2 regions of the Paenibacillus sp. FSL R5-0908 genome follow, and region 2 is predicted to be linked to the other one. Evidence: a T-box and tRNA genes for the amino acid it is inferred to sense, from the RefSeq annotation. Region 2 holds a T-box; the other holds one or more tRNA genes.

Region 1 (15,828 bases), 4.3 Mb from region 2:
ATTCGTGATCTGCGTGAAAAGGTGAAGTATGCACCTACCGAGGTGCGCCGTAAAGTGTATATCATTGATGAAGTGCATATGCTGACTACAGAAGCTTTTAATGCTCTATTAAAGACGTTGGAGGAACCGCCGTCACATGCGATGTTTATTCTTGCGACAACGGAACCTCACAAATTGCCAGCGACAATAATTTCCCGTTGTCAGCGTTTTGACTTCCGTAGAGTGGCGTTAGAAGAACAGACCGCCCATCTGACTGCTATTTGTGAGAAGGAAGGGATTACAGCGGATAACAACGCATTGCAGTATATTGCCCGTCTATCTGATGGTGGTATGCGTGATGCATTGAGCTTGCTGGATCAGATTTCATCCTTTACAGATGGTAACGTTACGTACGAGCAAGTGTTAGGAATGACAGGAGGAATTCCCTCCGAGCAATTTGCCCGTCTTGCTACTGCGATATTGGAAGGTGATATGGGTCTTCTTCTGGAGCTTGTTGAGCAGCTTATGCATGAAGGTAAAAGTGCGGATAAATGCCTAGAGAATCTCATGTATTATTTCCGTGATTTATTGATGATTAAGATGGTACCCGAGGCCGATCAATTAACAGAGCGGGTGCTGAATCCTGCAGAATTTAAAGATATGGCCACCGCATTTTCTCGGGAGCGTCTATTTCAGATTGTAGATACAATCAATAAATACCTAGGTGAAATGAAATACGCAACACATCCTCAGACACTGTTTGAAGTGGCGCTGATGAAGCTATGCAGCTTGCAGCAAGAGGTAAGCCAGAGCGCCGCATTTGCTCCGTTAGGCGAAACAAATGCCGGCGTAGGCGCGAATAATTCAAGCGTTGACTCTGGTGAACTGGATCTTCTCAAAAGACAGATCGCAGCACTGGAGAAGAAGCTGGAACAGGCAATGCAATCCGGTGGCATTTCCGGAGGAGGGCGTGATGGTGCTCCTGCACCGAAATCGCACGCGGTTCCAACACCGCGGGTTTCTTCAGCCTCAAAAATGCCTCCTAACGTAGATAAGTTTATTGCTGGTAAAGATAGTCCCGATTTTGCAGCTATCTATAAACAGTGGAGCCTTGTCCTGCAGGGAGTGAAAGAGGAAAAGGTAACGGTTCATGCATGGTTTGTAGACGGTGAGCCAGTATCGATTATGGAGGATGCGGTGCTTGTTGCATTCAAGAACACGATTCACCGCGATACTACGGAGAAGCCGGCAAACAGACAGGTTATTGAGAGTGTGCTTGCAGCGCGTCTAGGCAAACCTTATAGGCTTGTAACCATGATGCTTCGTGACTGGAATGAAGCTGCCCAGAAGTCTGTGGGACAGACTGGCAAAGAAGAACTACAATTGGAGCATGAACATGATACTGCAGAAGCTAAACCTGAACCTTGGATTGATGAGGCTATCCAGCTTTTTGGAGAAGACCTTGTTGTCATAAAAGAGTAATATAAACATACTAGCGCTAATTGCGCATCCCAAAGGAGAGACGATGTATGAATAATATGAACCAAATGATGAAGCAAGTTAAGAAAATGCAGGAGCAAATGCTTAAAGCTCAAGAGGAACTCGGAGGCAAGGTTATTGAGGGTTCGTCAGGTGGCGGTGTAGTTACTGTCCAAGTAAACGGCCACAAAAAATTGCTGTCTATTCAAATTAAACCGGAAGCCGTTGATCCGGAAGATGTTGAAATGCTGCAAGATCTTGTAATCACTGCTGTAAATGATGCATTGACTCAAGCTGAAGAGCTTGCTAACAATGACATGGGTAAATTCACTGGTGGAATGAAGATCCCAGGCTTGTTCTAATAGCCCACTCCACTTCAGTCTAAAGGAGAATTATTAATTTGTATTATCCCGAACCGCTAGCTAAGCTGATCGATGCTTTTACGCGTTTGCCCGGGATTGGACCGAAGACAGCCGCCCGGTTAGCTTTTCATGTGCTTAACATGAAAGAGGATGAAGTTATTGATTTTGCAAAAGCGCTAGTAAGCGTCAAACGCAATCTTCACTATTGCTCGGTCTGCTGTAATATTACGGATACGGACCCATGTAGAATATGTCAGGACAAAACTAGAGATCCTTCAGTGATATGTGTGATTCAAGACTCCAAGGATTTGGTGGCTATAGAACGAACCAAGGAGTTTAATGGATATTACCATGTTCTTCAGGGCGCTATTTCACCTATGGAAGGTATCGGCCCTGATGATATTCGCTTGAAAGAATTATTGACCCGTCTGAGTGATGAGAGAGTAAGCGAGCTTATTATGGCGACTAACCCCAACATTGAGGGGGAAGCAACGGCGATGTATATTTCTCGTCTTGTTCGGCCGTTTGAGATTAAAATCACCAGGATAGCTCATGGCTTGCCTGTAGGTGGCGATCTTGAATACGCTGATGAAGTTACCTTGTCCAAAGCGTTGGAAGGCCGTCGCGAGCTATTCTAGCAGCTCTATAGTGGTATTTTTCAAAAAGGAAGCCCTCGGGTTTCCTTTTTTTTGTTCTAAGTTTGTCCCTATCCCGATATGAATGAGAATAACGAGATGTGTATTTTGCATCAAAATTATTCTGAGGAGGAATTGAAATGGGATGGTGGAGAGAGCTGTGGCGGGGAGTGGATAAGGAACAAGGCAAAAAGGAAAGTGAGGGGTGGGAAACCCTCTTAGAGGTCCGTAAGGCGCATTCAGAGTGGGAGAGGGCTTACCTGATGTTCGACGAGGCGTTGGGACAGGATCAGATAGATTACGCGATATATATTTTGGAGGCGGCAGAACGTAAATATCAGATACATCTCAAACATGCAAAAAGCTTAGGGTTGAACAGCAGTCAAATTTAAGGGCTTGTAAATAATTGTATAAGGGGGATCTACATGCTTAGAATGGTAGCTATGGGCGTATTGATATTATCCGTTATCTTATTAGGTTTAGTTGTATTTAGAAAAAAGCTGGGTTTTGGGTGGCTAAGTTTATTTGGGGTTCATTTGGTATTGGCTGCACTTGGGATATATGTAGTGAACTTCTCAGGTTTGCTCACGCAGGTGTATATCCCTTTGAACCCTGCAACTATAGGCGCAGTAACGGTTCTTGGGCTTCCTGGCGTGGTTATGTTGCTCGGATTAAGAATAATTTTATTTTAATGCTTGACGTGGCTTTGAAAAATATGATACATTAAGTCTCGCCCGTTTGGACAAGCTGTTGATTAACAACTTGCTGAAATGGTCAAGCAAAAAAAGAAATTAAAAAAAAGCTTGACGAAAACAAAGGCGCTGTGATATATTATAAAGGTCGCTGCTGACAAGCAACGACGACGAAAGATGAGACATTGATCTTTGAAAACTGAACAACGAGTGAGTAGGAAATCACGTAAGTGATATCCAAAGTTAGAGAATTAATTTTCTTGTCAGATGTTTCAAAATGAGCATATCGCTCTTTTCAATACTAATTGGAGAGTTTGATCCTGGCTCAGGACGAACGCTGGCGGCGTGCCTAATACATGCAAGTCGAGCGGAGTTATTTTGAAAGCTTGCTTTCAAAATAACTTAGCGGCGGACGGGTGAGTAACACGTAGGCAACCTGCCCTTCAGACTGGGATAACTACCGGAAACGGTAGCTAATACCGGATAATTTCTTTTTTCTCCTGAGAGAAGAATGAAAGACGGAGCAATCTGTCACTGAGGGATGGGCCTGCGGCGCATTAGCTAGTTGGTGGGGTAACGGCCCACCAAGGCGACGATGCGTAGCCGACCTGAGAGGGTGAACGGCCACACTGGGACTGAGACACGGCCCAGACTCCTACGGGAGGCAGCAGTAGGGAATCTTCCGCAATGGGCGAAAGCCTGACGGAGCAACGCCGCGTGAGTGATGAAGGTTTTCGGATCGTAAAGCTCTGTTGCCAGGGAAGAACGTCCGGTAGAGTAACTGCTACCGGAGTGACGGTACCTGAGAAGAAAGCCCCGGCTAACTACGTGCCAGCAGCCGCGGTAATACGTAGGGGGCAAGCGTTGTCCGGAATTATTGGGCGTAAAGCGCGCGCAGGCGGCTATTTAAGTCTGGTGTTTAAACCTTGGGCTCAACCTGAGGTCGCACTGGAAACTGGGTGGCTTGAGTACAGAAGAGGAAAGTGGAATTCCACGTGTAGCGGTGAAATGCGTAGATATGTGGAGGAACACCAGTGGCGAAGGCGACTTTCTGGGCTGTAACTGACGCTGAGGCGCGAAAGCGTGGGGAGCAAACAGGATTAGATACCCTGGTAGTCCACGCCGTAAACGATGAGTGCTAGGTGTTAGGGGTTTCGATACCCTTGGTGCCGAAGTTAACACAGTAAGCACTCCGCCTGGGGAGTACGGTCGCAAGACTGAAACTCAAAGGAATTGACGGGGACCCGCACAAGCAGTGGAGTATGTGGTTTAATTCGAAGCAACGCGAAGAACCTTACCAGGTCTTGACATCCCTCTGAATCTGCTAGAGATAGCAGCGGCCTTCGGGACAGAGGAGACAGGTGGTGCATGGTTGTCGTCAGCTCGTGTCGTGAGATGTTGGGTTAAGTCCCGCAACGAGCGCAACCCTTAACTTTAGTTGCCAGCAGGTAAGGCTGGGCACTCTAGAGTGACTGCCGGTGACAAACCGGAGGAAGGTGGGGATGACGTCAAATCATCATGCCCCTTATGACCTGGGCTACACACGTACTACAATGGCCGGTACAACGGGAAGCGAAGCCGCGAGGTGGAGCCAATCCCATCAAAGCCGGTCTCAGTTCGGATTGCAGGCTGCAACTCGCCTGCATGAAGTCGGAATTGCTAGTAATCGCGGATCAGCATGCCGCGGTGAATACGTTCCCGGGTCTTGTACACACCGCCCGTCACACCACGAGAGTTTACAACACCCGAAGTCGGTGGGGTAACCCGCAAGGGAGCCAGCCGCCGAAGGTGGGGTAGATGATTGGGGTGAAGTCGTAACAAGGTAGCCGTATCGGAAGGTGCGGCTGGATCACCTCCTTTCTATGGAGAATCGTTCTCTGCAATGAGGACATTCAAATCGGAAGCTCAGCTTCCACAATAGAACCTTCGGGTTCGAACACTCACTCGTGTTCAGTTTTGAAAGAGCAAGTCTCTTTCGTATGCGTTTGGTGGCGATAGCGGAGGGGTTCCACACGTACCCATCCCGAACACGACCGTTAAGCCCTCCAGCGCCGATGGTACTTGGACCGAAGGGTCCTGGGAGAGTAGGACGTTGCCAAGCGGACAACCAATTCATTGGTTGATTCACAATGTTATATATGTTATATGGGCTTTTAGCTCAGTTGGTTAGAGCGCACCTCTGATAAGGGTGAGGTCGGTGGTTCGAGTCCACCAAGGCCCACCATATAACATTATAGAGTAATTTTATGGGGCCATAGCTCAGCTGGGAGAGCGCCTGCCTTGCAAGCAGGAGGTCAGCGGTTCGATCCCGCTTGGCTCCACCATAAATTTTTAAATGAATAACTTTTTCAACTTGATCCTTGAAAACTGGATACCGAAACGAATTTGCGTTTTAGAACATCTTTTAGCAACTTGTGCAAACAAGTAAATGTTATTAGTGAGATTTTTCTTCGGAAGAATCAAGGTTAAGCTAATAAGAGCACACGGAGGATGCCTAGGCGCCAGGAGCCGACGAAGGACGTGGCGAACAACGAAACTGCCTCGGGGAGCTGTAAGCAAGCTTTGATCCGGGGGTGTCCGAATGGGGAAACCCAGCTGTGGTAATTCGCAGTTACTCATTTCTGAATACATAGGAAATGTAGAGGCAGACCAGGGGAACTGAAACATCTAAGTACCCTGAGGAAGAGAAAACAATAGTGATTCCGTCAGTAGCGGCGAGCGAACGCGGAACAGCCTAAACCTAAGAGCTTGCTCTTAGGGGTTGTGGGACGTCTCACATGGAGTTACAAAGGAATATGGTAGGTGAAGAGGTCTGGAAAGGCCCGCGATAGAGGTAAAAGCCCTGTAACCTAAACTGTATTCTCTCCGAGACGGATCCCGAGTAGTGCGGGGCACGTGAAACCCCGTATGAATCCAGCAGGACCATCTGCTAAGGCTAAATACTACCTGGCGACCGATAGTGAAACAGTACCGTGAGGGAAAGGTGAAAAGCACCCCGGAAGGGGAGTGAAATAGAACCTGAAACCGTGTGCTTACAAAAAGTCAGAGCCCGATCTATGGGTGATGGCGTGCCTTTTGTAGAATGAACCGGCGAGTTACGTTTAACATGCAAGGTTAAGCCGAGAAGGTGGAGCCGCAGCGAAAGCGAGTCTGAATAGGGCGACTTAGTATGTGGACGTAGACCCGAAACCGTGTGATCTACCCCTGTCCAGGGTGAAGGTGCGGTAACACGCACTGGAGGCCCGAACCCACGTACGTTGAAAAGTGCGGGGATGAGGTGGGGGTAGCGGAGAAATTCCAATCGAACTCGGAGATAGCTGGTTCTCCCCGAAATAGCTTTAGGGCTAGCCTCGGTATAAGAGTAGTGGAGGTAGAGCACTGATTGGGTGCGGGGTCCGCAAGGATTACCAAGCTCAGTCAAACTCCGAATGCCATATACTTATTGCCGGGAGTCAGACAGTGAGTGCTAAGATCCATTGTCAAAAGGGAAACAGCCCAGACCATCAGCTAAGGTCCCCAAGTGTGTGTTAAGTGGGAAAGGATGTGGAGTTGCACAGACAACCAGGATGTTGGCTTAGAAGCAGCCACCATTGAAAGAGTGCGTAATAGCTCACTGGTCGAGTGACTCTGCGCCGAAAATGTAACGGGGCTAAACACACCACCGAAGCTATGGCTAGATGCTTTGCATCTGGGGTAGGGGAGCGTTGTGTAGGGGTTGAAGGTGTACTGAAAAGAGCGCTGGACACTACACAAGTGAGAATGCCGGTATGAGTAACGAAAAGATCAGTGAGAATCTGATCCGCCGAAAGCCCAAGGTTTCCTGAGGAAGGCTCGTCCGCTCAGGGTAAGTCGGGACCTAAGGCGAGGCCGAAAGGCGTAGTCGAAGGACAACAGTTTGAAATTACTGTACCACCGTAATCCGCTATGAGCGATGGGGTGACGCAGGAGGGTAGTGACGCGGACTGATGGATGTCCGTCTAAGCAGTGAGGCTGGTGTGTAGGCAAATCCGCACATCGTTAAGGCTGGGCTGTGATGGGGAGCGAAAATTATAGTAGCGAAGGTCATGATCTCACACTGCCAAGAAAAGCCTCTAGCCAGGAGAAGGTGCCCGTACCGCAAACCGACACAGGTAGGCGAGAAGAGAATTCTAAGGCGCGCGGAAGAACTCTCGTTAAGGAACTCGGCAAAATGACCCCGTAACTTCGGGAGAAGGGGTGCCCCGGTAGTGTGAATAGCACGAGGGGGCCGCAGTGAAAAGGCCCAAGCGACTGTTTAGCAAAAACACAGGTCTGTGCGAAGCCGCAAGGCGAAGTATACGGGCTGACGCCTGCCCGGTGCTGGAAGGTTAAGGGGAGTGGTTAGGGGTAACCCGAAGCTATGAACCGAAGCCCCAGTAAACGGCGGCCGTAACTATAACGGTCCTAAGGTAGCGAAATTCCTTGTCAGGTAAATTCTGACCCGCACGAATGGCGTAACGACTTGGGCGCTGTCTCAACGAGAGATCCGGTGAAATTTTAATACCTGTGAAGATGCAGGTTACCCGCGACAAGACGGAAAGACCCCATGGAGCTTTACTGCAGCTTGATATTGAATTTGGGTACGATCTGTACAGGATAGGTGGGAGCCGTAGAAATCGGAGCGCAAGCTTCGGTGGAGGCGCCGTTGGGATACCACCCTGATCGTATCTAGGTTCTAACCTAGTGCCCTTACCGGGTACGGGGACCGTGTCAGGCGGGCAGTTTGACTGGGGCGGTCGCCTCCTAAAGAGTAACGGAGGCGTTCCAAGGTTCCCTCAGAATGGTTGGAAATCATTCGCAGAGTGCAAAGGCATAAGGGAGCTTGACTGCGAGACCTACAAGTCGAGCAGGGACGAAAGTCGGACTTAGTGATCCGGTGGTACCGCATGGAAGGGCCATCGCTCAACGGATAAAAGCTACCCTGGGGATAACAGGCTTATCTCCCCCAAGAGTCCACATCGACGGGGAGGTTTGGCACCTCGATGTCGGCTCATCGCATCCTGGGGCTGAAGTAGGTCCCAAGGGTTGGGCTGTTCGCCCATTAAAGCGGTACGCGAGCTGGGTTCAGAACGTCGTGAGACAGTTCGGTCCCTATCTGTCGTGGGCGCAGGAAATTTGAGAGGAGCTGTCCTTAGTACGAGAGGACCGGGATGGACGTACCGCTGGTGCACCAGTTGTTCCGCCAGGAGCATGGCTGGGTAGCTACGTACGGACGGGATAAGCGCTGAAAGCATCTAAGCGTGAAGCCCCCCTCAAGATGAGATTTCCCAATTAGTAAGACCCCTTGAAGACGACGAGGTAGATAGGTTGGAGGTGGAAGTGCAGCAATGCATGGAGCTGACCAATACTAATCGGTCGAGGGCTTATCCTATACTTAAAATGCAGATTTGTTTCGGATTCAGTTTTCAGGGAGTCAAATTCCTGTTTGGATTGCTGTGGTACTGATATCGTTTGGAGAGATACCCAAGTGGCTATAAGGGGACCCTCTGCTAAGGGGTTAGACTGCGTAAGCGGTGCGTGGGTTCGAATCCCACTCTCTCCGCCATTTTCAATCCATAGCAATACTAATTATTGTGGCGGTGTAGCTCAGCTGGCTAGAGCGTACGGTTCATACCCGTGAGGTCGGGGGTTCGATCCCCTTCGCCGCTACCATAATACCTGGAGGCTTAGCTCAGCTGGGAGAGCATCTGCCTTACAAGCAGAGGGTCGGGGGTTCGATCCCCTCAGCCTCCACCATTTTCATCTTTTTAGAATTGCTTTTACACCGTGCCGGTGTAGCTCAACTGGTAGAGCAACTGACTTGTAATCAGTAGGTTGGGGGTTCAAGTCCTCTCGCCGGCACCATTTTTATTTAATGCGGAACCGTGGTGTAGTTGGCCTAACATGCCTGCCTGTCACGCAGGAGACCGCGGGTTCGAATCCCGTCGGTTCCGCCATTTTTTCCACAAAATGAGTGGGAAGTGTAAGACTTTTCCGCTTAATTGTCATGTAATCTTATGGCTCGGTAGCTCAGTCGGTAGAGCAGAGGACTGAAAATCCTCGTGTCGGCGGTTCGATTCCGTCCCGAGCCACCTTTTTTGGGGGATTAGCGAAGTGGCCAAACGCATCAGACTGTAAATCTGCTCACGTACGTGTTCGGTGGTTCGAATCCATCATCCCCCACCATTTATGAGCCATTAGCTCAGTTGGTAGAGCACCTGACTTTTAATCAGGGTGTCGAAGGTTCGAGTCCTTCATGGCTCATCCCAAACAGAAAGTCATCACCTTAGGGTGGTGGCTTTTTTTGTGTTTTTATGTCGTATTATAGTAGTGCGCTGCTGTAGTGATTAACATAATATTAGAGAATATGCTAAAATAGGCGAAAAGAGCAAAAGTGGTGGAGTATGGTGACTATGGATAGCGAAACATTGCGGAAAAAGTTAGAGCAGCTCACCGGAAAGAAAACCGGAATCAAGCAGTTAGGGAGGCAACATTCAGCTTCTCTTTTTAGCCTGGGATTGGAAGCACAAGAACAGCCGGTAATCCATGAGGGTCATCTTTGGGCACCATTATATGAGACTGATGGACGTGTAACCGCTGTCTGGGTGGAATTGGATGGACTTAACTCTTTGGAAATACAATTAGTGAATTATGCGGTTCGAAACTTTGCAATTGCACTAAAAGCTACTGGGGTTAGAGAAGAAGGGGAAGCGGAGGCTCGGCAGCTGGGTACCTGGTTGAACACCGAACTGGAGCAAGAGAAAAATGACTCTGAGATACCCGATGAGATGGCTCTAAAGGGACGTTTATTCGGAGATATGGTTCCATTCCTACTTAGCAGTGAGAATGCACATAGCCCGCAGATCACTTATCGTTCCTTAATGAAGCTGTTGCGCAGCTATTTTGAGAATGAAATTCTGCTTATACCTCTTCAAGAAAAAGAATGGTTAATATTGGCCCGGAAGGAATTACTCACGGGCGGAGATGATAAGGATGAGGAAGAAGAGAGCGTAGATGAAATTCTGGCTCAGACAAGCATGGGCTTACACGAACTGATAGCCAGCGAATGGGTAGGTGTATTCCATTTGGCTGTAGCTCCGGCTATCGTTCCTGTTAAGGGATTGACGGGATCCGTGGCCTTGTTGAGAGAGACTATTGTACTCGGACGAATTTTCCAAGTGGGTGAATATATTCATTTACCTTGGGAGCTGCATTTGGAACGTTTGGTTAACAGCATTCCTGATGCACGGCGTAAACAGTTACTTGGACAGATTGGCGACTATTCTTCCGTATTATCAGATAAAGAAATGCTGATGACTCTGGAGACGTTTTTTGAGATGGATTGTAATGTAAGTGAAACAGCCAAGAAGCTATATATTCATCGCAACACGCTTTTATACCGTCTGGACAAGATAAAGCAGGAGACGGGTGCCGATGTGCGTAGCTTTGGGGACGCTGCTATTGTGAAGCTTACTATGCTTTTGTATAAAGTGACGAAAAGGAAATAGGTTTTTTGTGAACGTTACAAATAGCCACCGTGTCCCGTCTAGGGTAATATAAATGTACAAGGAAAAAAGAATTTTTCAATTAATCAATAATTAACTCGAGGGGGAAATACAATGGCAGGCGTACGTTTAGAGCATATTTTCAAAAAATACCCGGGTTCAGATAAAGCAACAGTAATGGATATCAATCTTGATATTAAAGATAAGGAATTTCTAGTATTGGTTGGACCATCCGGTTGCGGTAAATCCACAACTTTGCGTATGATCGCTGGTCTGGAAGAAATCTCCGAAGGTAAAATGTACATTGGCGATCGTGTAGTCAACGACGTTGCACCTAAAGACCGCGATATCGCGATGGTATTCCAATCCTACGCACTGTATCCGCATATGAGCGTATACCAAAACATGGCTTTCGGTTTGAAACTTCGTAAAGTGAAGAAAGATGAAATCGACAAGAAAGTACGTGAAGCTGCTAGAATTCTCGATATCGAGCATTTGCTAGATCGTAAACCAAAAGCACTTTCCGGTGGTCAACGCCAACGTGTCGCTTTGGGACGCGCTATCGTACGTGATCCACAAGTCTTCTTGATGGATGAGCCTCTTTCCAACTTGGATGCTAAACTTCGTGGTCAAATGCGCGCTGAAATCACTAAACTGGTTAAACGCCTTGAAACCACTTGTATCTACGTAACGCATGACCAAACAGAAGCTATGACAATGGGTGACCGTATCGTAGTTATGTATGATGGTATCATTCAACAAGCTGCTTCCCCTGAAGAGTTGTACAATGAACCAACTAACCTGTTCGTAGCTGGATTTATCGGATCCCCTACAATGAACTTTATCAATGGTACTTTGTCCGAAGCAAACGGTTCTGTCCGTTTCCGTGCTGAGAACCTTGATGTTGAAGTACCAGGCGGAAAAGCTCAAATCATCCGCAGCAAAGGCTACATTGGCAAAGAAGTAATTATGGGCGTTCGTCCAGAAGATATCCATGAAGAGCCAGTATTCTTGGAAGCTTCCCCGAACACAATCTTTACTTCATTGGTTGATGTAACTGAAAACCTTGGTCACGAAATGCTCCTTTACTTGAGCGGCCTTGGTAAATCTACTGTAATCGCTCGTGTAGATGGACGTTCCACTACTCGCGAAGGCAGCAAGCCAAAATTGGCTATCGATATGAACAAAGTTCACTTCTTCGATAAAGAATCCGAAGTTAACATTCTGTTGGGATAAGATCACAGGATCTTTTCTCTCTTGATAAAGCCACCCGAAAGGGTGGCTTTATTGTTTAATTAGGGTCGTAATGGATAGGCGTTAAGATTGCATTCACAAGCGTTATCAATTAAGATAGCAGGAGAATTACCTCCGGAATTGTAATGAGATCGCTGTCAACCGGACGCAGTAAGCGGACATATACCGCAGGTGACGAAAGGACGAATTTACATGGCTAAGAAAGTAAAAGTATCTGAATTGGTACAACATTTTCAATTAGAGGTTATTTCCGGCCAGGAAGGTCTAAAGCGACCTATTACGGTCGATGACCTGAATCGCCCTGGACTAGAGATTGCTGGTTATTTCGAATATTATCCGGAAGAACGTGTTCAACTATTAGGTAAGACAGAACTCGCATTCTTCTCCATGCTGCCTGAAGCTGAACGTAAAAGTAGGCTTCGTGGAATCTGTAATGACAATACCCCTTGTATCGTAATTACCCGTAGTTTGGATGTGCCACAGGAGTTAATTGATATAAGTAATGAAAAGGGACTTCCTGTGCTGCGTAGCTCGATGGCTACGACTATTTTCTCCAGCCGTTTGACGAGCTTCTTAGAAGGGAGATTAGCCCCTACAGCAACGATTCATGGTGTACTCTGTGATGTATATGGTGTAGGTATGCTGATTACTGGTAGTAGTGGTATTGGTAAGAGTGAGACAGCCCTTGAACTTGTAAAACGTGGACATAGACTGATTGCTGATGATGCCGTGGAAATCCGCCAGACTTCAGATAACCAGCTGCATGGTACAGCCCCTGAGTTGATCCGTCACTTGTTGGAAATTCGCGGAGTAGGTATCATCAACGTAATGACACTTTTTGGTGCGGGTGCTATCCGTAATCATAAACGGATTACACTTGTCGTTAGATTAGAGGCTTGGCAGCAAGACAAGCAGTATGACCGGCTTGGACTTGATGAGGAAACGACGCGGATTATTGATACCGATGTACCACTTGTAACCATTCCTGTACGTCCAGGACGTAACCTTGCCGTTATTATTGAGGTTGCTGCGATGAACTATCGCCTGAAGCAAATGGGCTTTAATGCAGCCCTGCAGTTTACCAATAAGTTAACTGCGACCATATCTGAGGATATGGACGATCTCGATTAGGAGTGTGAGACAATGTTCCCATTAGCAATAGATCCTATTGTATTCTCAATTGGATCACTGCCTGTACACTGGTACGGGTTAATACTAGGGGTCGGTGCACTCGCGGGATTATTTCTTGCGATCCGCGAGGGCAAACGGTTCGGAATCCCGCAAGAATTCTTTATGGATATGCTGCTACTGGGTGTACCCTCGGCAATTATAGGGGCACGGATTTATTTTGTAGCTTTTAAATGGGACGATTATAAGCATAATCTGATAGACGTCTTTAAGATCTGGAATGGCGGTATCGCCATTTACGGCGCATTAATAGGAGCGATTATTTGCGGAATTATTTATTTCCGTTATAAGGGTTACCCTTTCTGGCGTATTGTTGATATTTGCGCACCTGGACTACTGGCGGGTCAAATGATTGGCCGCTGGGGAAACTTTGTCAACCAAGAGGCATACGGCAGCGTAGTTGAGGAATCTTTTTTACGGGATAAACTGCATTTACCTGACTTCATCGTTAATCAAATGTACATAGGGGATGCTTTTCATCATCCGACTTTCCTGTATGAATCTCTTTGGAGCTTACTAGGGATTGCGTTATTGATGGTTCTCCGTCGTCAGAAGTTTGTACGTGCTGGAGAAATCTTCATGTCTTACTTTATATGGTATTCCATCGGTCGGTTCTTCATCGAGGCTGTGCGTACTGACAGTTTAGCTTTTAACGGAAGTGCAGGACTGGCTTCGTTTATAAATGGCTTATGGAGTCCGATGGAATGGTTAGGTTTTGAACAAGGATATCTGGATCCTGCCTATGGTAATATTCGTATTTCTCAGCTGCTTTCTCTACTGATTATTGTGGCAGCTATATTATTAATCGTTATTCGCAGAGTAACCGGAGAGCCTAAAGCACATTATTCTGACCCTATCGTATGTACTAAACCGATCCAAGCAGATACTGTAGTGCCAGAAAGCGCAGTAAATACACCGCAGAAAACTCGTCAAGGAACACAACCTGAGCAAGGACAGCCAGCGGATGGAGATAAGAAGGAGCAGTAAAACTTATGATAGAATGCGTTCTTTTTGATCTGGATGGAACGATTGTCGATACGAATGAGCTAATCATTAGCTCATTTATGTACGCGCTGAAGGACAATGGTCTGGCTCCACTGACCAGAGAAGAGATAATTCCACATATGGGAACAACCCTTCAGCAACAGATGAGAGTATTCTCTGGACTAGAGGATGTAAATGGTACGTTAGAAAAGTCCTATCGTTCTTATAATAATGAGCATCATGATGAGTTAGTGCGTTCTTTCCCGCTTGTAAAGGAGACCATTGAGGAGCTCTCGCGTCGTGGGATCAAACTTGGGATTGTAACTACTAAGATCCGTCCAACAACGATCAAGACCCTGGAAAGGTTCGATTTGCTTAAGTACATGGATACGATTGTGACTGTGAACGATGTTACTGAACCAAAGCCACATCCGGAGCCCGTTCTGACAGCGGTCAAAAACCTTGGCGTTGATCCTCGCAAAACCTTAATGATAGGTGACAGTGCAGTTGATATTCAATCAGCCAAAGCTGCCGGTGTATACGCTGCTGGAGTATCTTGGTCTTTGAAGGGCGAGGATACGCTCCGCAAGTATGATCCGGACTTTATCATCCATAACATGAAGGATATTATAGAAATTATGGAGCGAGGAACGAATGAATCGTGAGAAACGTAACCCGTTATCCAGTAGAAGGTCATAACTCACTTTGGTATATTTACCGTACGGTCAGTCCTTGGAAGGGTGTCCGCAACTTTATTTTTATTCAGATTGCCCGCTATTGTCCGATTCTACCGTTAAAGAATTGGATCTATCGACGGATGTTGGGGATGAAGGTTGGTAAACACACGGCTTTTGGTCTTATGGCAATGGTGGATGTGTTTTTTCCGGAGAAAATAACGGTAGGTGAGAATTCTATTATTGGTTATAACACGACGATTCTGGCGCATGAGTATCTGATCAAGGAATATCGCCTGGGCGAAGTGGTGATCGGTGAAAATGTATTGATCGGCGCGAATACAACGATTCTTCCCGGTGTAACCATTGGAGATTGGGCAGTTATAGCTGCTGGCTCTGTGGTGCACAAAAATGTGGCAGCTGGCTCTTTTGTCGGAGGCAATCCACTGCGAGAGCTGCGCCCCTTTTCAACGGAAGAACATGCGGAACAAGTGTAAACGATGCTTTTTTAACCCTGCAGTTACATATTGCGTTTTTTTAGCGCAGGTTCTGCAGGGTTTCTTGCGTCTTAGAGAAGATTATTAAGGAAACTTTAAGTTCTTCTTAAGTTTTTAGAACAGATACATTCGATATAATTAGCGTTAGTGATAAGGCGAATCCCACGCTAGGCGTTCAGCTTCAAATATCAGAATGTAAAATCAGCAGGTGCAGGCTTCCTGGTATTTTCAGTTTCCACATTCCGCTTAGCGTCTCTATGAACAACCATCATAGTAGAGAAGAGGAATATAATATGAACACTGCGAGACAGGAAAGGCTGCCCCAGCTGGATATTTTCAGAGCATTAGCGATCTTAGGCGTATTGCATGTGCATTCCTCATCCTTTGCCGCTGGAGAGCAAGCACTGCATTCCCCTTATTATTACTGGCTGAACTGGATCAACATTTTCTTTAAATTCGGTACGCCCTCATTTATTTTTCTGAGCAGCTTCGTATTGTTTTATAATTATTATGGGCGTCCTGTGACCCGCAGCTTGATTATTAATTTCTACCGTCGTCGATTAAAGTATATTTTATTACCTT
Region 2 (15,828 bases):
CTCTCTCCATGATCCGCAGAGATCAAGATAGCCGTATCTTCCATCACGCCAAGTTCTCTCAGCTTAGAAAAAACTTTCCCGAGATGCTCGTCCAGATACTTAACTCCAGCATCATAGTTGTCAAAGATAACACGCAGGTCATCACGGTTCTCTATCTCCTGCTGATGCCTGAAATGCTGCTGATAGTGCGATTTCGCGAGCGTATTCATATCTTCAATACTATGCTGCCCCTTCTTATTTCGGTGAAGCTCAAACGCGTCTTCCGTGATCCAATCGGGTAAAGGCTCCTTCTTGAACGGATTACCGTAGCTCTCAGGTGTACGATAAGGCGTATGCGGATCCCAGAAATTCAGGTGCAGAAACCAATTTTCGGACTCCCCATTATCCTCAAGCCATTTAAGTGCCACTGGAAGCACCTGCTCTGCCGTCTCATGCCCTCTGCCACCAACATTAAACACTTCTTGGAACCCGGCGTTAAAGGTCCAAGCCGAGTGTCGTTCGGAGAAGGTGCTGATCGATGCGGTTTTCATCGCCGCTTGCCTTAATATAGCCGGAAGGCTCTCCATCCCCAGACGGTCATTGAATTCACGTTTGGCTCCTTCTCTACGCATATCAGCAGCGGTTCCGCCATGCCCTACAATCCCATTATGAATGCCAAATCGCCCCGACATTAAAGCAGAACGAGATGGCAGGCAAGGAGCATCTGAACAATAGTAGTTGGTAAAGGTGACACCTTCTTTAGCGATTGAATCGATATTCGGGGAGGTATTCCGATGATAGCCATAACATCCCAGATGGTCCGGGCGAAGCGAATCCAAATCCAAATACAAGATTCTCATGAGTTATTCCCTGCCTTTCCTATTCATCGAAATGGTTACGCTCGATTCGGGCAGCTTAGAATGATCTGCTCATGCTTATAAGAGTAAATGAATATGGAAAGCTCCGCTATGGAGTAGCGATGTTTGTTTTTGTAAATTCGATACTTTTCCGGTACTCTGCCGGCCCCTTGCCGTATTCGCCACGAAATACCCTGCTGAAGTGTGAAGCATCATAATAACCACATCTCTGGGAGATATGCTCAATTGTATAATCCGTATATTCCAGCATTTGTTTAGCTTGCTGCAGCCGCAATTTCCGCAGCATTTGCATGGGTGTCAGTTTATATATTTTCTGAAATGCCCGGCTAAAATAAACAGGATTCATATGATAGAGCTTGGAAAGCTCCTCTCTACTAATCTCCTGATCAAGCCTCTCCTCCATATATTGCAACGCTTCGTTAAAGCGGTCCGTGATAAAGGGATCTCGTGAAGAGCGGCGCCCGCCAAGCTTGGTACTCTCCATAATTTCATAAAGAAGAAAAAATGCCAATGAACCGACCTGAACATTCCTGAAATCATCTTCCTCCTGCAACCACAAGCTTCGCAACTCGTCAAACCTTCGCTCATATTCGCTTCGATCCCGGACCCGAATCACCTTGCCTAAAGGGAATAACTTAAAGAAGTCATCCCCGTCTTTAACTTTAGCGTTAATATTAAACAGATAATGTATACCATCCGTTTTGGAGATCACATTAAAAGGCTCGTTAGGACGGTGAATCATCACATCTCCGGCAGAAGCAACATATTCTCCTTCCGAGGATGTCGTCAATACCTCACCTTTTTGGATATAAGAGACGGTATAACAAGACTGGACATAATCGAACAGGATCCGCTTCTGATATTGAATCTTTAGGACGTCCAGCACGCTGATGTCAAACTGACTATGGATGATAGAGGACAAGGAAGTTCCTCCTTCTTATGTAGTAGTCGTAAAAGTGCTCTAACCTGTATAATCAGCCGCACATCGAAAGCCAATATTTCCGGCAGAGCTGTCTGGAGTATTTTTGCTTCTAGCCGCCACCCGATAACGGTTGCAGTAAGATTTATGGCATAAATACGATCCTCCGCGCATCGATCTTGCGACACCACTTACTGGACCTTTCGGATTCACGGATTCGGAAGATAAATGATAGTCCTTAGTAAACCAATCCGCGCACCATTCCCACACGTTCCCTGACATATTATAAAGACCATAGCCGTTAGGCTGATAGGACCTTACAGGTGCGGTACCTGCAAAACCATCGCTGGCATGATTTTTATCGGGAAACTTTCCCTGCCAAATATTGCAGCGATGCTCTCCGCCTGGTTTTAATTCGTCCCCCCAAGGATACCGTTTCTGAACCAGTCCTCCTCGTGCGGCATACTCCCACTCCGCTTCCGTAGGCAGACGTTTACCAGCCCAGCGACAATATGCATCCGCATCATGCCATGATAGGTGAATAGCCGGATGTTCAAGTCGTTCATCTACTTTGGAATCCGGACCTTCAGGATGACACCAATCCGCTCCCTCCACCACCCACCACCAGGGGGTTTGAGTGGCTACTTGGGTCACCTTTTTCCCTGTCTCCATGGAAACAAAAGAATGAAACACGTATGACCATCCAAAACGTTCCGCATCTGTAACATAGTTTGTTTCCTTGATAAAAGCAGCAAACTGCTTGTTCGTAACCGCCGTTGCATCCATCAAAAAGGAAGATAAGGTAACCTTCCTAGTCGGCCCTTCTCCATCTGCGGGGAACCCTTCCTTATCATCCGTCCCCATAAGAAAAGTGCCTCCAGGGATAAGGATCATATCCGAGAAACCTTTCCCCCCTGTTACTCCTTGAACCGTTGTGTTCTCCTTACAAACATCAATAGATTCTTGTTTCGCGACTTGATTTCGACTAGCTGAACAACATGCCCGTATATTCTCTGACATGATTTACCTCCAATCTGGGATCGTCCCGGCTCTGTCTAAAAAAAAGCTACCCCAAGAATGCCAGAGGCAACGATGATGGTGAGCGGATGCAGCTTATATTTCATTAAACCATAAAGTGCAGCGAATACAATGATCAACATGCCAAGGGTCTGCCAAGTAATATAAGTATGTTCCACGCTATTTAAGCCAAAACGAATCGCAGCATAGGCAATCAAGCCTGTAATCACTGGCCGCAAACCATAAAATAACGTTTTAATCCATTGACTATCCCTCACCCGATAAAAGAAGACAGAAATAACAATGATGATTAAAAATGAGGGCAGAACCATGCCTAATGTTGACACAATCGCTCCTTCCATTCCGGCTATACGATATCCGATTAAGGTTGCACTGTTCGTCGCAACAGGACCAGGTGACATCCCTGCGATGGAAACTACCTCTTGAAATTCCCCTTCGGATAACCAACCCCCAGCCATGGCTTCATGCTGAATCATCGGAATGATGGCGTACCCTCCTCCAAAAGAAAGAAGGCCAATTTTTATAAAAGTGAAAAATAAACTCCAAATCACATCGCTTCCCCCTAGATGTAATACTCCGGATAATTCGACTCTTCATCAGAAGCTTTCAAGGACTCCTTCTCCGTTCGAACTTGGAGCCCTAAGAGCTGTTTAATTTGCAGATATACAAACCCAATACATAAACCAACTGCAATCACGTAAATGGGATTAATTCCAAAAACCAGTAAAACAACCGGTATAACTAACGCCGTAACAGCGGTAGTCTTGTCAATTATAGCGTTCTTGGCCATTCGATATGCAGCTAATAGGATCAAGGCAATAACAGCACCATTTATCCCTTTCATAGCGGCAATGACTTTTGGCTGGTCGGCCAGTTGGGAGTATACGGCGCTAAGCAAACAAACAATGATAAAGGTTGGAATCGTTATCCCTGCGATTGCAGCAATCGCCCCCTTCACACCAGCAAGACGATAACCAATGAATGCCGCTGCATTTACACCTACACCCCCAGGTGCAGCACCAGCTAAAGATAGAATTTCATCCATTTCCTCTTCACCCAGCCATTTTCGTTTAGCGGAAATTTCCCGTTCGATCATAGGGATCATCGCATAACCTCCCCCGAAGGTTACAGGACCAATTCGAACAAATACCCAAAACAACTGAAAAAGTAGACTTATCCTCAGATCTGTATTCGGTATCATATCTGTTTTCATAGTTGTTCTCATGGAATCCACCCTTTTATAATCTGTCGTAATTTCATTATATCACTTTTTCCCAAAATGGAATTAAGTTTTTTGAACGGTAAAATACAACCAAGGGTTTATGAGTTATACTATATTCATGTTAATAAATACAAACTATATAAAAAACGATCTTACAAGTTCATCCTATATATAGCTTGGAGGTATATCGTGGAAAAGCGCTCGACACACATTCCATCACCCAAAAAACTTCTATACGACCGAATCGCCGAACAAGGTACTGTTTCCAAGTTGGATCTTCTACAGACATTTTCACTTACCAAAAGCACAATGACCCGGATATTGGATGAGATGACGGAAGAAGGCTTGCTGATAGAAAGCGGATTTGGGGAATCTAGCGGAGGCAGAAGACCTATTTTATACCAGATTAATCCTTCCTACGGTTATATAATCGGGTTAGAGATCTCCAGGGTGTATTCTTCTCTTGGTTTATTTGATATGCAAATGAACCCAAAATCAATTGTTCACTGGCGAATGGATCAGGCATTCACACCTGAAAGATTTATAGATCATATCAGTAATCAAATACGCGCTTTCCTTCGGGACCATCAGTTAGTGGACAGTCAAATCATCGGGATAGGAATAGGGGCTGTGGGGCCACTTGATCGGGAACATGGTTTGATCCTAAAACCGCTGCACTTCCCTTCTTCAGGCTGGAACAATCTGCCGATTTGCAAACTGGTGGAGGAACGGACGGGGTTCAAAGCTTGGTTGGACAACGGTGCCAATTCCGCATTGCTTGGGGAACGATGGTCTATCCGTCACGCAAACATTCAGCATATGCTTTATGTACATGCTGGAGCAGGACTCCGGTATGCGATGATGTCGCATGGAAGTATTGTTCATGGCACAATGGATATGGAAGATGCAATCGGTCAAATGATCATCCAGACAGATGGACCCCGATTAAATCATGACGGGAACTACGGGGCTCTGGAAGCATTTGTATCTGTGCAGGCCATAGAACAAAGTGCACGCTCGGAGGCGAAAATGGACAACGATCTGATCCTCCAAAGATATAAAGTGGCGCCTGAGAAGCTGACTTATGATGTATTGGTACAAGCCTTTAGAGACGGTAATCCACACGCGCGTGAATTATTTACCCAAGCTGCCAGCCACTTCGGGATCGGGCTCGCCAACGTTATCAACCTATTTCATCCAGAGACCATCATTCTAGGTGGTGCGCTCATTCACTCTCACGAGTTGTTTTTCCAAACAGCGGTAGAGGTGGCACAAAGAAACACTTACCGTTATTCTGAATACCAACCTCACTTCTCCCTAGGTATATTAAAAGAAGAAGCTGTGGTGACGGGTGCGGCAATAATGGCGAGAAATCATATGGTACTATAGCATAACAAAAAGGTTGTTCCCAATCCTTTGCATGACTGTTGGGACAACCTTATGTAGTCAAAGCTATAATGCCTGACAGCAATTTTTGAATTTCTTCCCGCTTCCGCAGAAACATGGATCATTTCGACCCGGAAGTGGTTTTGCACTTTTCCTGTACTCCAGCATCCGCTCCGATCTAAGTCGGTTCGCCAGTAATAACATGCGTTCATAGGCGTGTGAGTAGAACATTTTGTAGCTATGGCAGAAATAATCAACCTCAGTCCGATCATTAACATCAAGCCAATTCCGGTTGCGCGGACATCCCCCATTGCAAAAGCTAAGGTACTCACACTTATAGCATGATTCATTCAAATTGGGCTTCATTAACAAAAAATCATCATATACTGGGCTGGTTAGCAGTGTTTCCAGGTCAGTTTGGCCGATATTTCCTAGCCTATGCTCTTCATCAATAAAGAAATCGCAAGGGTAGGCATCCCCGTTCGTTTCAAGCACCATCATCTTCGGGCAACATGAGTTGTGAACGCATAACTCTGCCTCACGATGCATGAATACAAGAAGCATATTCTCAAAAATACGAATAGGAAGCTCTGGATACCCACCGTTGTACCAAAGGTCAAATGTACGGCATAAAAAGACTCCGTATTGTTCAGGTGTAATTCGGAAACGTCCCGCTACATCACTTTTCTGAGAAACAAAATCCATGCAGGGGATAAACTGAATATTCGGAAAGGTATGTTCTAGATAAAATGCCATCAACTCCTCTGGTTTCGTCACGTTATCTTCATGAATCACCGTCAGAATACTATACTCCACACCCTCATTCTGTAAATGACGAATCCCACGCATAACTAGATCATAACTGCCTTTCCCCGAACCCGTTACACGATGAGCATCATGAATAGGCTCTGGGCCATCCAGACTAATCCCAACCAAAAAGTTATACCGTTTAAAAAATTTCGCCCATTTCTCATGGATAAGCGTTCCATTGGTCTGCAGTGCATTACTGATCATCGTATGAGGCGGAGCGTACTTAGCTTGAAATGAAATCACTTGTTCAAAATACGAAAGTCCGGCCAATAATGGCTCCCCACCCTGCCAAGAGAAAGTCGCTATCCCTGATGATCTTTTCATGTATTGAGCGATAAACCGCTCCAGAAGCTCCGTATCCATCACCCGGATCGGTTGCTGAGGATGTCCCCCGGCTGTACTGTAATAGCAATATTTACAGGCTAGATTACAATCCTCTGAGACGGTTTTCCACATGACATGAAGGGTCTCCTGCTTAGAGGTTTGTATACATGCAGTCATACGATTCTGCCCCTCCTATGTAATACTATCTTTGTAAAACCTAATGCCTATTTGTTCAATTAAATCATAGATCTGCAAGTCAACGATGAGTAAAACATCATAGCTGGTCAAATAACTGGACATAAAAAAACTGCACTCCCCATTGTCCGTTGGGACAAAGCAATAAGGGTGTGCAGTTTCTTTGTGGATGAGTCTAACGGTAGTTAGAGACTAAGTCTTATTATTACGGACGTATTCTCTATTTGCTGTTTCCAACATGGATTTCCAATCCGCAAACTTCGTCTCCCTAACAACATGACGATCAAACAGTTCATCAGGTATGTCAGCAACATCTTCTTCTGTCTTTACTTGAAAGTTCCCTTTGGTTACAAACTCATCGAAACTTTTGTAATTGGAATACTTACTCATAAACGCTTCATTAAACAATTTTTCGAAAGAGATGTGATTGGGATCTTCTTGATACGTTTTCTGTCCTTGTAACTCATTCATTAATTCTTCCATGGTCATTGGTTTTTGTCTTCTCAAATTACCACTCCTAATTTTCTGTTATAGTTGTAGAATATCATGTTAATCCATAAATCACACGAATCCTAAGCTTACCATAATTTTGACGATTTCACCTTTCAAATTTCACTTAATATGCAAATAGTCGGCCTCTATACTTAAAATACAACAAAAAACCTTCCTTATTCATAAGGAAGGCTTCTTATTATTAGGACAATTTCACCAGGCTGTAGTTTTTCTTCCCCTTACGGATAATGATAAAACGTCCGCCGATGGCTTCGCTGGCCGTAACTTCAAATGCTACATCGCTAACTTTTTCACCGTTCATGGAAATTGCGCCTTTGGTGATGTCTTCACGTGCTTGACGTTTGGATGGCTCAATTCCTAGATCTACCAGCCACTCCACGATATTTTTGGACTCCAATGTCGTTTCGAAGGTCGGCATTTCCTTGAAGCCTTGCTCGATCTCGTCAGCGGTCAGAGATTTAATATCTCCACTGAACAGAGCGGCAGTAATACGTTTAGCCTGCTCCAGCAATTCCTCACCATGTACGAATCTGGTCATTTCTTCAGCCAGTGTTATTTGCGCTTCACGTTTATGCGGTTCGGTTTGCACCTTTTCTGCAAGTGCATCAATTTGCTCTTTAGAGAGGAAGGTAAAGTACTTCAGGTATTTCACAACATCACGGTCATCTGTATTTGCCCAGAACTGGTAGAATTCAAAAGCTGTCGTTTTGTTCGGATCCAGCCAAATGGCTCCGCCAGCTGTTTTACCGAATTTTGTACCATCGGCTTTCAGCATAAGCGGGATGGTAAGTCCGAATGCTACCGCTTCAGAACCTTCTTTTTTACGAATCAGATCTAAGCCACTTGTGATGTTCCCCCATTGGTCAGAACCACCGATTTGCAGCTGCACATCTTCATGCTGGAACAGATGCAGGTAGTCCAGGGATTGCAGGATTTGGTAGGAGAATTCCGTAAAGGAAATTCCGCTGTCCAATCTGCTCGCTACAACATCCTTGGCAAGCATCGAATTGATGCTGAAGTTTTTACCATAGTCACGCAAAAATTCGATAACATTGATTTTATGCGTCCAATCGTAGTTGTTCACCATGCGGATTTGATTGTCGCCATCAGTCACGAACAATTTTTTCATTTGTGCTGTAAGTGCATCAACGTTGGCTTGGACTTGCTCCAGCGTTTGCAAAGAGCGTTCGGATTGACGTCCACTTGGATCACCGATCGTTCCCGTAGCCCCACCAATTAGAATAACCGGACGATGTCCTGCCAGCTGGAATCTTTTGAGCACCATGAATGGAATCAAGTGGCCAATATGCATACTGTCACCCGTTGGATCTACACCGCAGTACAGAGATACCGATTTTTGATTGGTCAGTTCTCTAAGCCCTTCGGCATCTGTTTGTTGATTGATGGCATCGCGCCATTCTAGTTCGTCGATAATATTCATTTCCTTACACCCCTCAAAATTAGTAGTTATCCTATAATGAAACATCAGTCCGCCAAGCGGAAACGGCTCTGTCCTCCTGTTTAGGACGGTACCGTTTCAGCGAGAAATATAAGGATCATTGATGAAGTGAACCCTATAAATCCTTATATTTAAAAACAAAAAAATCGTCCCTTTGTCTATTGTAGACATAGGGACGATTGAATAACCGTGTTACCACCCAGATTGCACCCATGAAACGCTTATACTCAAGCATACCATTGATACCACTCTTGACGAGATATCGTTCGCCATTCCGCTCGGTGTTACCCAAGATACTCCAAAGTGTAATTCGCAAGCTTAGTGTGTACCGGGTTTCATCAACCCCCGGCTTTCTGGAACAGGGACTAAGTTACTACTGGGCTCCTTCAACGTATATCGTATATAAGATTACAGCCAGTATAGTGAAATAATTCTTTTATGTCAACTACCTTCAGCAGAGAATGCCGCCACACACTTCTACTGTAAAGCGCTAATAGGCATTCCCACTTTTTTTCTGATACAATTACGAAAAAAGAGGTGAACGAATCCGCATGCTAGATCCTATCGATAACCATATTTTGATGCGGCTGGCCCAAAACAGCAGAATTTCCTATACTGATCTAGCTAAAGAAGTCAGTTTATCAAGTGTCGCGGTGAAAGACCGTATTGATCGGCTAGTCAATCAAGGGATTATTGAACAGTTCTCGATTGTCATCAGTGCCGAAAAGTTAGGAAAGAAAATCTCCGCCTACCTAGAACTTGAAGTAGAACCTGCTCATTTGAATCATATTGTCGACGTATTAAAAGAAAACGAACGTGTAGCTGTATTATACGAAATGACAGGACCTTGTATTCTGCATATTCACATCTTAGTTGAGAATCTTGAAGAGATGGAACGGTTTATGCATGAATCAATCTATTGTCTGGATGGACTGGTACGTGCAGAAAACCAAATTTTATTGAAACGCCACAAAAATCAAGACGGCTTAAATATATAAGAAAAAGAACCGCCTATAAAGACGGTTCTTTTCTCATCTAAATTTTTATTAGAATTATCAAATAATTGCTATTTCGTCCTACTCTGTCTTAGCCAGCTTAGCTTTATAAAAGTTCACGAAATATTCGCTGACCACAACCTGCCCGTTCACAACACTTAATGGGGCTACAAGCTTCACTGTCTCTCCGTTGTAAATTCCCGTTGTCGCTCCAACCTTCATCTCCAGTACATTGCCATTGTAGCTCAGCGTAACTGTCTTAGTGGCTGGCTGCCAGCCAACCTTTGCTCCAAAGTTCTCAAAGCTGCTCCGTAAAACCACGGGCTTGCGCTCAGAATCGCCGAATTGACCTTTATCAATTAAGGCGTGTACGCCCCAGTTTCCATCCACCACTTGTGTAATTCCAAAATCAGCTGACACAGACATCAGAGAATACGCTTCATCTTCGCTCAATTCCATTCCAGCCATTAAAAAATCTTTTGTTTTATGAGCGGCATCCTTCATGGCTTTGTCGATGGATGAGTTTTTGAAGATATCCGTCTGAGCACTAGCCCCCAGCTCCTCCAAATAATTAGCGTAGCTGAATCCATGCACGACCCACTCGTTCTCATTTTCAAGTAATGGGAAGTTTAAACCTTTCAGCTTGTTGTTAAGCGATGTTTTTTTATGAAGAATAACTTGTATATCCCCTGTGACCGATGTCTCAATCGCAGTTCCGTTAATCTCCGAATCGCCTTGACCGGCATGCGGGTCACCGATCGACAGTAGTGCACCAGCTACGGATACAGGATAATACATCGTTGCACCTTCGGTAATCCGCCAATCATCTACGTTACCGCCGTTGTAAGAAGGTGGAACGGAGTCAACAACATCCGCTTCTTTTGGCGCCACACCCATTGTACCAAAGTGGAGACGTACCGGAATTTTCACACCTTTTAGCACATCGAAGTTCTTATCAATCGTATTATGGTCAACGATAACACCCGGGTAGTCAATTGTCGGGTGCACTTGACCATCCGGATCGGTTTGCACAGACCATTTGTAGTTATATACAGCTGTTGCATAATCTGTTCCACCCTCCGTATCCATCTCGTAGATGGTTACTACCTCACGCTTTTTCGGCTCCTCTACCATATCTCCGTATAGATAACCCCAGTTCGCTGCGGCATTCACGCCATATGTTTTGCCAGCGTATTGGTCATTCCCATTTGGTCTCAGCTTCATGTCCAGAATCTTCACTTCCAACACATCTCCCGGTTCAGCACCTTCAACAGCGATGGGACCTGTCATAATGTGTACGCCTGGCCCGCGGAGCGCTTCGTTCTTCTCCCCTTTAATCCAGTGGAAAATATCCTCCACTCCCGCATCTCCTTTAATCATCCGCTCGTAATCATCGCCTGAATGATGTGTAATGGCCTCAACCGTTACGATGTCTCCCGATTGTACAGTTAGAGCTGGATCTCCCTTACCTATATTCCCCCATCGAACAGTTTCCGAATTCGCCTTCAAAACATGGGTTTTTGGTTTATACGCATTGTTTAATGTGTTAGCATACATAACACCAGATAACGAATTCACCCCTAAAAACAGGGATAAAGTGACACCCACATTACGAATTATTTGTTTTTTCATAAGAAAATCCTCCATTCCTTTAATTTGTGTTAGTTTTTATAACATTTGGTGTTTCTGAGTATAACAGATGACCTGAGGATTAACAATATAAATATTTTCACGAATTTTGATTTAAATAATAAACACGAAGGAGTATTTTTCTTGAATTATCAAAGTTAACTGCACAATAAAAAAACGCCAACACTTATTAGCCCATAGTGTTTGACGTTTGATTATCCAGTCTAAAGTAATGCACTAATTTAATTTTTGATCAGTAATACTTCTTGTAGCCCGGGTTACAATCCGCTTTGTTTCCTTGGTACCTGGTAGGTTCAACCATTCATCACAAATTTGCTGTACCCATGCCGGATGGCTTTTGCTAGCATCATTTAACCAGTTGCTTACAGAATCCTGAACGTATTTTGCCGGATCAGAGTTAAGCGGTTCTAATAGCGGAAGGGCAATCGCTGGATTTTCTTTGAGTGTTGTAATATGCTTTGCCCATACCCCATGTGGGCGCGTCAATTCGATCGCAAATCTCCTAATATTCGCGTCCTGATCATGAACCCAATCCTTTAACAATTCAATGGACGCTTCCAGCTCGGCAATGACTGATTCCCTTAAAGCCATCCAAGAAATCTCACGCACCCCAAAATGACCATCCGCTGCAAAAGGACGGATTGCTGTTAGTTTTTGAACTAGACTCCATTGATGATTCTGGCCCACGATATAAGCAGCCCAGCAGCGAACACTATCGGATTTATGATGAGCTAACACAGCAAATAGCCGGGAACGTTCCAGCTCTGATTTACAGTCAAATAGAAGCTGCCACTCACGTGAAATCACCGGGATTAGCTTCATGATTTTCTTTTCCGATAACGCATTCAACCTTAGTAAAATTGGTTTAGCTTCCTCTTCAAAACCTAGCTCATTCAGTACATTTTCCAGCAATATAAGATGATCCACCGCAAGCCATTCCGTTAAATTCACGCTCTGTAAATATCCTTTATTCAGCAGTTCTACAATCTCAACGGGAATTTCAGTAACCTTTCGAGCGCCCTTCCTGTGTTCCATGGAAATCGTCCCTTCACTATGATTTGAAAGCTTAAATCACCTTCATGTCATAGCTAGGATACGATTGTTTTTAAAAATCAAGCTGTAATCTCGTTTACAACTCGATAGCTATGTTATATTTCTTTCCAAAATCTTGTCTCGCTGGACATAGATAGTTCTGAACCCTGTCTGAATAACCTCCGCTTTCACCAATTCTTGTAATGCCACAGTTACAGCCTCTCTGCTGGCTCCAATTAAATTAGCGATTTCTTGATGCGATAGAGGAACATTAATTTTGTAACAATTATCCTTATGCTCAACCCCATGCTGATCTGCCAGCTTTAACAGAACGCACAATATTTTATCATGCAGATTTCCGATGGCTAGATTTTGAGTTAACTGACTCATACTTTTTATGCGGTCGCTCAATACTTGCAATAATGACATCATAAACCTAGGCCGGTGAGAGATAAATTCTTCAAATCTTGCAGGATCAATTGTACAGATATGGCTTTCCTCAATCGTTTCAATATAATGTTCCTTCGTTCCAAAAGAAATCACACCCATTTCACCAAAAACATTGCCTTCACTAAGGATATCCGATGTAAATTGCTTACCGTTTGCGTTTAATTGGTATAAGCGAACCTTTCCTTTTTTCACAAAAAACAGTCCTTCAGAAAAGGTTGACGGTGTTTGGATATATGTATTTTTGGGGACTACTGTTATTCGCGTTAATTCTTCCATTTCAATTAGATCTTCCAGTCCTAACGATTGAAGCAAATTGAATTGAGATAAATAATGATTTTTTTCCATTGCCCCTCCTGTATAAAACGCTATTCATTTCTTCAGTATACCTTACAAAAAAAGCCACGTCCTAAGGACGCAGCTTACTAAATTACCGATTACTTGCTTCCCAGCGCGCTACTTCTTCCCGCACACGTGGGGCTACTTCGGTGCCCAGCAGTCTAATCGCCTGCATAACATCCTCATGAGGCATCGTGCCGTGCGGCACATGTAAAAAGAATCGCGTAATTCCCACATGTTTGCGCAGATGAATGATTTTATTAGCGACAGTTTCTGGATCACCTACGTAAAGGGCGCCATCTAAGCTGCACGCTGCATCATAATCTGCACGATGGTACGGAGGTGTTCCTTTTTCCTTCGCCCGCACATTGGTCCGGGCATGCGTTGAAGGGAAAAATTTCTCCAGCGCTAACTGATTAGTCTCCGCTATAAACCCGTGTGAATGCGAAGCGATTGGAAATTTTGAAATATCATGCCCGGCTTCTGCTGCTGCTTTTTTGTAAAGCTGTACATGTGACGCATAATCCAGTGGTAGAACATTCCCTATAATCGCTAAAACAAAAGGCAAACCTAGTGATCCTGTGCGGATCGCAGATTCTGGACTTCCTGCACTCCCGATCCAAATCGGTAAAGGATCTTGAACCGGACGCGGGTAAATCCCCAAATTTTCTATAGCTGCTCGGTGTTTGCCTTTCCAGGTCACTTTTTCTGACTTTTGGATGGCTAATAACAATTCCAGCTTCTCATTAAACAGTTCTTCATAATCCTTCAGATCATATCCGAATAGAGGAAAAGACTCTGTAAACGAACCCCGGCCGATCATAATCTCCGCACGTCCGTTCGAAATTCCGTCCAGCGTTGCAAAGTCCTGAAACACACGCACCGGATCGGCTGAAGACAGGATCATTACAGCACTGCTCAACCGGATCTTAGTAGTCAACGAAGCAGCCGCAGCCAGTACAACCGCAGGTGAAGATGCCGCATAATCATGGCGATGATGCTCACCTACTCCGTATACATCTAATCCCACCTCTTCGGCAAGTACAATTTCCTCCACTACTTCACGTAGTCGTTCTGCATGACTTATTGTCTCACCTGTTTGGACATCAGGTGTGGTCTCGACAAATGTGCTTACTCCAAGTTCCACTATTCATTTCCTCCTAATATTCTGCACGATGCATTATTCTCTGGATGTAAAAAACCCTAAAGGGACTACCTAATTATTCTAACTAATTTAGTTCCCTTCGACTATAATCGAAGTTCATCTAATTAGATCCCCCTCACTATAGATCGGACTGAGGAGCCGTTATTTTAATAATTTCATTCATTTTGCTAAATTATCGGACTTAGATGCAGCTATTCGTGCAAAGTAGCTTCCATAATGTGTGTTTTTATGGAAATAAGCGCAATACAGTCCGAAACTATCGCAAAATCAACTAAAAAGTGAAAATAGCTGCAATACAGTCCGAGCAAACAAGACCTCGTATGAACTGACCACAATACAACAATTATACTGGGACTTTACCGCCAATGTGCAAGAGTGCAGCTAATGCGTGGTAACGACGAAGTTTGTTTAATTGCATTTACCAACAACGCACAGTGTAGCTAAGACGTGGTAACGACGAAGTTTGTTTAATTGCATTTACCGCCAACGCACTGTGCAGCTAATGTGAGGTAACGACGAAGTTTGTTTAATTGTATTTTGTGCAACTATATACGCTTTGAAGGTAGCCTTTGTGGATTTAGTTGCACTCTGTACACTTAAATACGAGCAATTGCCTCAATATGGCGGGATTCTAGAAAAATAGTTGTAAAATATGCAATTAAACTGCCCTAAAGCTGCGAGCATAAGAGCTTAATTGTACTTTTTACAACTATTTTGCTTTTTTAATGAGAATTGGGCGGATGCTGCTAGTGAGATGTAATCGCAATGTAATTAGCGAAGTAATCGCAATTAATACAAAAACAAAAAAGACCACTAATCACCTAAACACAGACGATTAGCGGCCAGTCAAGTTCAAGCTAGTTTGCATTCCCAATACTCGGAGTTATCGGCTTATCCAGCGATTTCGATGGTTTGCTCGGGTTTAGCCCAATGCCGATCCGACCGAATACATACGCTCCGCCAGGAATACGATTCGCTAAATTCATTATAATTGCCGAGCCTACCACACAACCGACAAATTGCAGCAGAACACTGAATAGTCCAAGGTTTTGCAACCCAAACGAAGCTGGAAGCTTGACGAATATAGCTAATAGCAAAGGATGAAGCAAGTATATGCCAAAAGAATATCTGCTGCTCCATTCCAGCACACGTGGCACTTTCTTCATTTTTGATGCCACGGAGAAGAGCAACAAAATCATACTTAAGGCAAATAGAAGCATATCAATTCTTTTGGAGCTATGCGCCGTTATCCAGCCTTGACTATTCACGAACAGCACAAGCGCACCTGTCAGAACCGGGAGCGTGTATACGGCTATGCGGAACTTTTTTAATTTTTCCCGGAACCACAGCTCATTTCGTCCCAAGTAATAGGCTACTGTAAAGTAAAAAATCCAACCTGGTGCGAAAATCCAGTACATTTTATCCCAGAAATAATGGGCGGCTGCCGTATCTGCGGGCGTAGTGAAGTTGAAGAAAC

Evidence for each region. The T-box of region 2 lies ahead of tyrS (tyrosine--tRNA ligase). A T-box ahead of a tRNA ligase gene usually reads a tRNA of that ligase, here a tRNA-Tyr.
Region 1: it has a tRNA-Tyr gene. The T-box ahead of tyrS (tyrosine--tRNA ligase) is inferred to sense a tRNA for this amino acid. The anticodon was not compared.

What each region holds. Positions count from the first base shown of each region.
Region 1 covers NZ_JBBOUV010000001.1:136,614-152,441, forward strand. The annotation lists gene dnaX (DNA polymerase III subunit gamma/tau) at 1-1,461, shown strand, start outside; gene MKZ09_RS00645 (YbaB/EbfC family nucleoid-associated protein) at 1,509-1,820, shown strand; gene recR (recombination mediator RecR) at 1,859-2,458, shown strand; gene MKZ09_RS00655 (DUF2508 family protein) at 2,596-2,847, shown strand; gene MKZ09_RS00660 (pro-sigmaK processing inhibitor BofA family protein) at 2,881-3,147, shown strand; rRNA gene MKZ09_RS00665 (16S ribosomal RNA) at 3,450-5,007, shown strand; rRNA gene rrf (5S ribosomal RNA) at 5,132-5,248, shown strand; tRNA gene MKZ09_RS00675 (tRNA-Ile) at 5,295-5,371, shown strand; tRNA gene MKZ09_RS00680 (tRNA-Ala) at 5,396-5,471, shown strand; rRNA gene MKZ09_RS00685 (23S ribosomal RNA) at 5,611-8,536, shown strand; tRNA gene MKZ09_RS00690 (tRNA-Ser) at 8,619-8,710, shown strand; tRNA gene MKZ09_RS00695 (tRNA-Met) at 8,741-8,817, shown strand; tRNA gene MKZ09_RS00700 (tRNA-Val) at 8,826-8,901, shown strand; tRNA gene MKZ09_RS00705 (tRNA-Thr) at 8,934-9,009, shown strand; tRNA gene MKZ09_RS00710 (tRNA-Asp) at 9,024-9,101, shown strand; tRNA gene MKZ09_RS00715 (tRNA-Phe) at 9,164-9,236, shown strand; tRNA gene MKZ09_RS00720 (tRNA-Tyr) at 9,245-9,330, shown strand; tRNA gene MKZ09_RS00725 (tRNA-Lys) at 9,336-9,408, shown strand; gene MKZ09_RS00730 (PucR family transcriptional regulator) at 9,558-10,652, shown strand; gene MKZ09_RS00735 (ABC transporter ATP-binding protein) at 10,764-11,885, shown strand; gene hprK (HPr(Ser) kinase/phosphatase) at 12,096-13,034, shown strand; gene lgt (prolipoprotein diacylglyceryl transferase) at 13,047-14,078, shown strand; gene ppaX (pyrophosphatase PpaX) at 14,084-14,740, shown strand; gene MKZ09_RS00755 (acyltransferase) at 14,737-15,246, shown strand; gene MKZ09_RS00760 (acyltransferase) at 15,540-15,828, shown strand, end outside.
Region 2 covers NZ_JBBOUV010000001.1:4,466,531-4,482,358, forward strand. The annotation lists gene MKZ09_RS20330 (sulfatase) at 1-839, opposite strand, end outside; gene MKZ09_RS20335 (helix-turn-helix domain-containing protein) at 946-1,779, opposite strand; gene MKZ09_RS20340 (formylglycine-generating enzyme family protein) at 1,819-2,796, opposite strand; gene MKZ09_RS20345 (chromate transporter) at 2,832-3,365, opposite strand; gene MKZ09_RS20350 (chromate transporter) at 3,377-4,039, opposite strand; gene MKZ09_RS20355 (ROK family protein) at 4,226-5,425, shown strand; gene MKZ09_RS20360 (anaerobic sulfatase maturase) at 5,489-6,733, opposite strand; gene MKZ09_RS20365 (hypothetical protein) at 6,944-7,258, opposite strand; gene tyrS (tyrosine--tRNA ligase) at 7,446-8,705, opposite strand; T-box leader at 8,892-9,122, opposite strand; gene MKZ09_RS20375 (Lrp/AsnC family transcriptional regulator) at 9,275-9,721, shown strand; gene MKZ09_RS20380 (acetamidase/formamidase family protein) at 9,800-11,350, opposite strand; gene MKZ09_RS20385 (DNA alkylation repair protein) at 11,585-12,403, opposite strand; gene MKZ09_RS20390 (Crp/Fnr family transcriptional regulator) at 12,512-13,195, opposite strand; gene MKZ09_RS20395 (LLM class flavin-dependent oxidoreductase) at 13,278-14,333, opposite strand; gene MKZ09_RS20400 (acyltransferase family protein) at 15,209-15,828, opposite strand, start outside.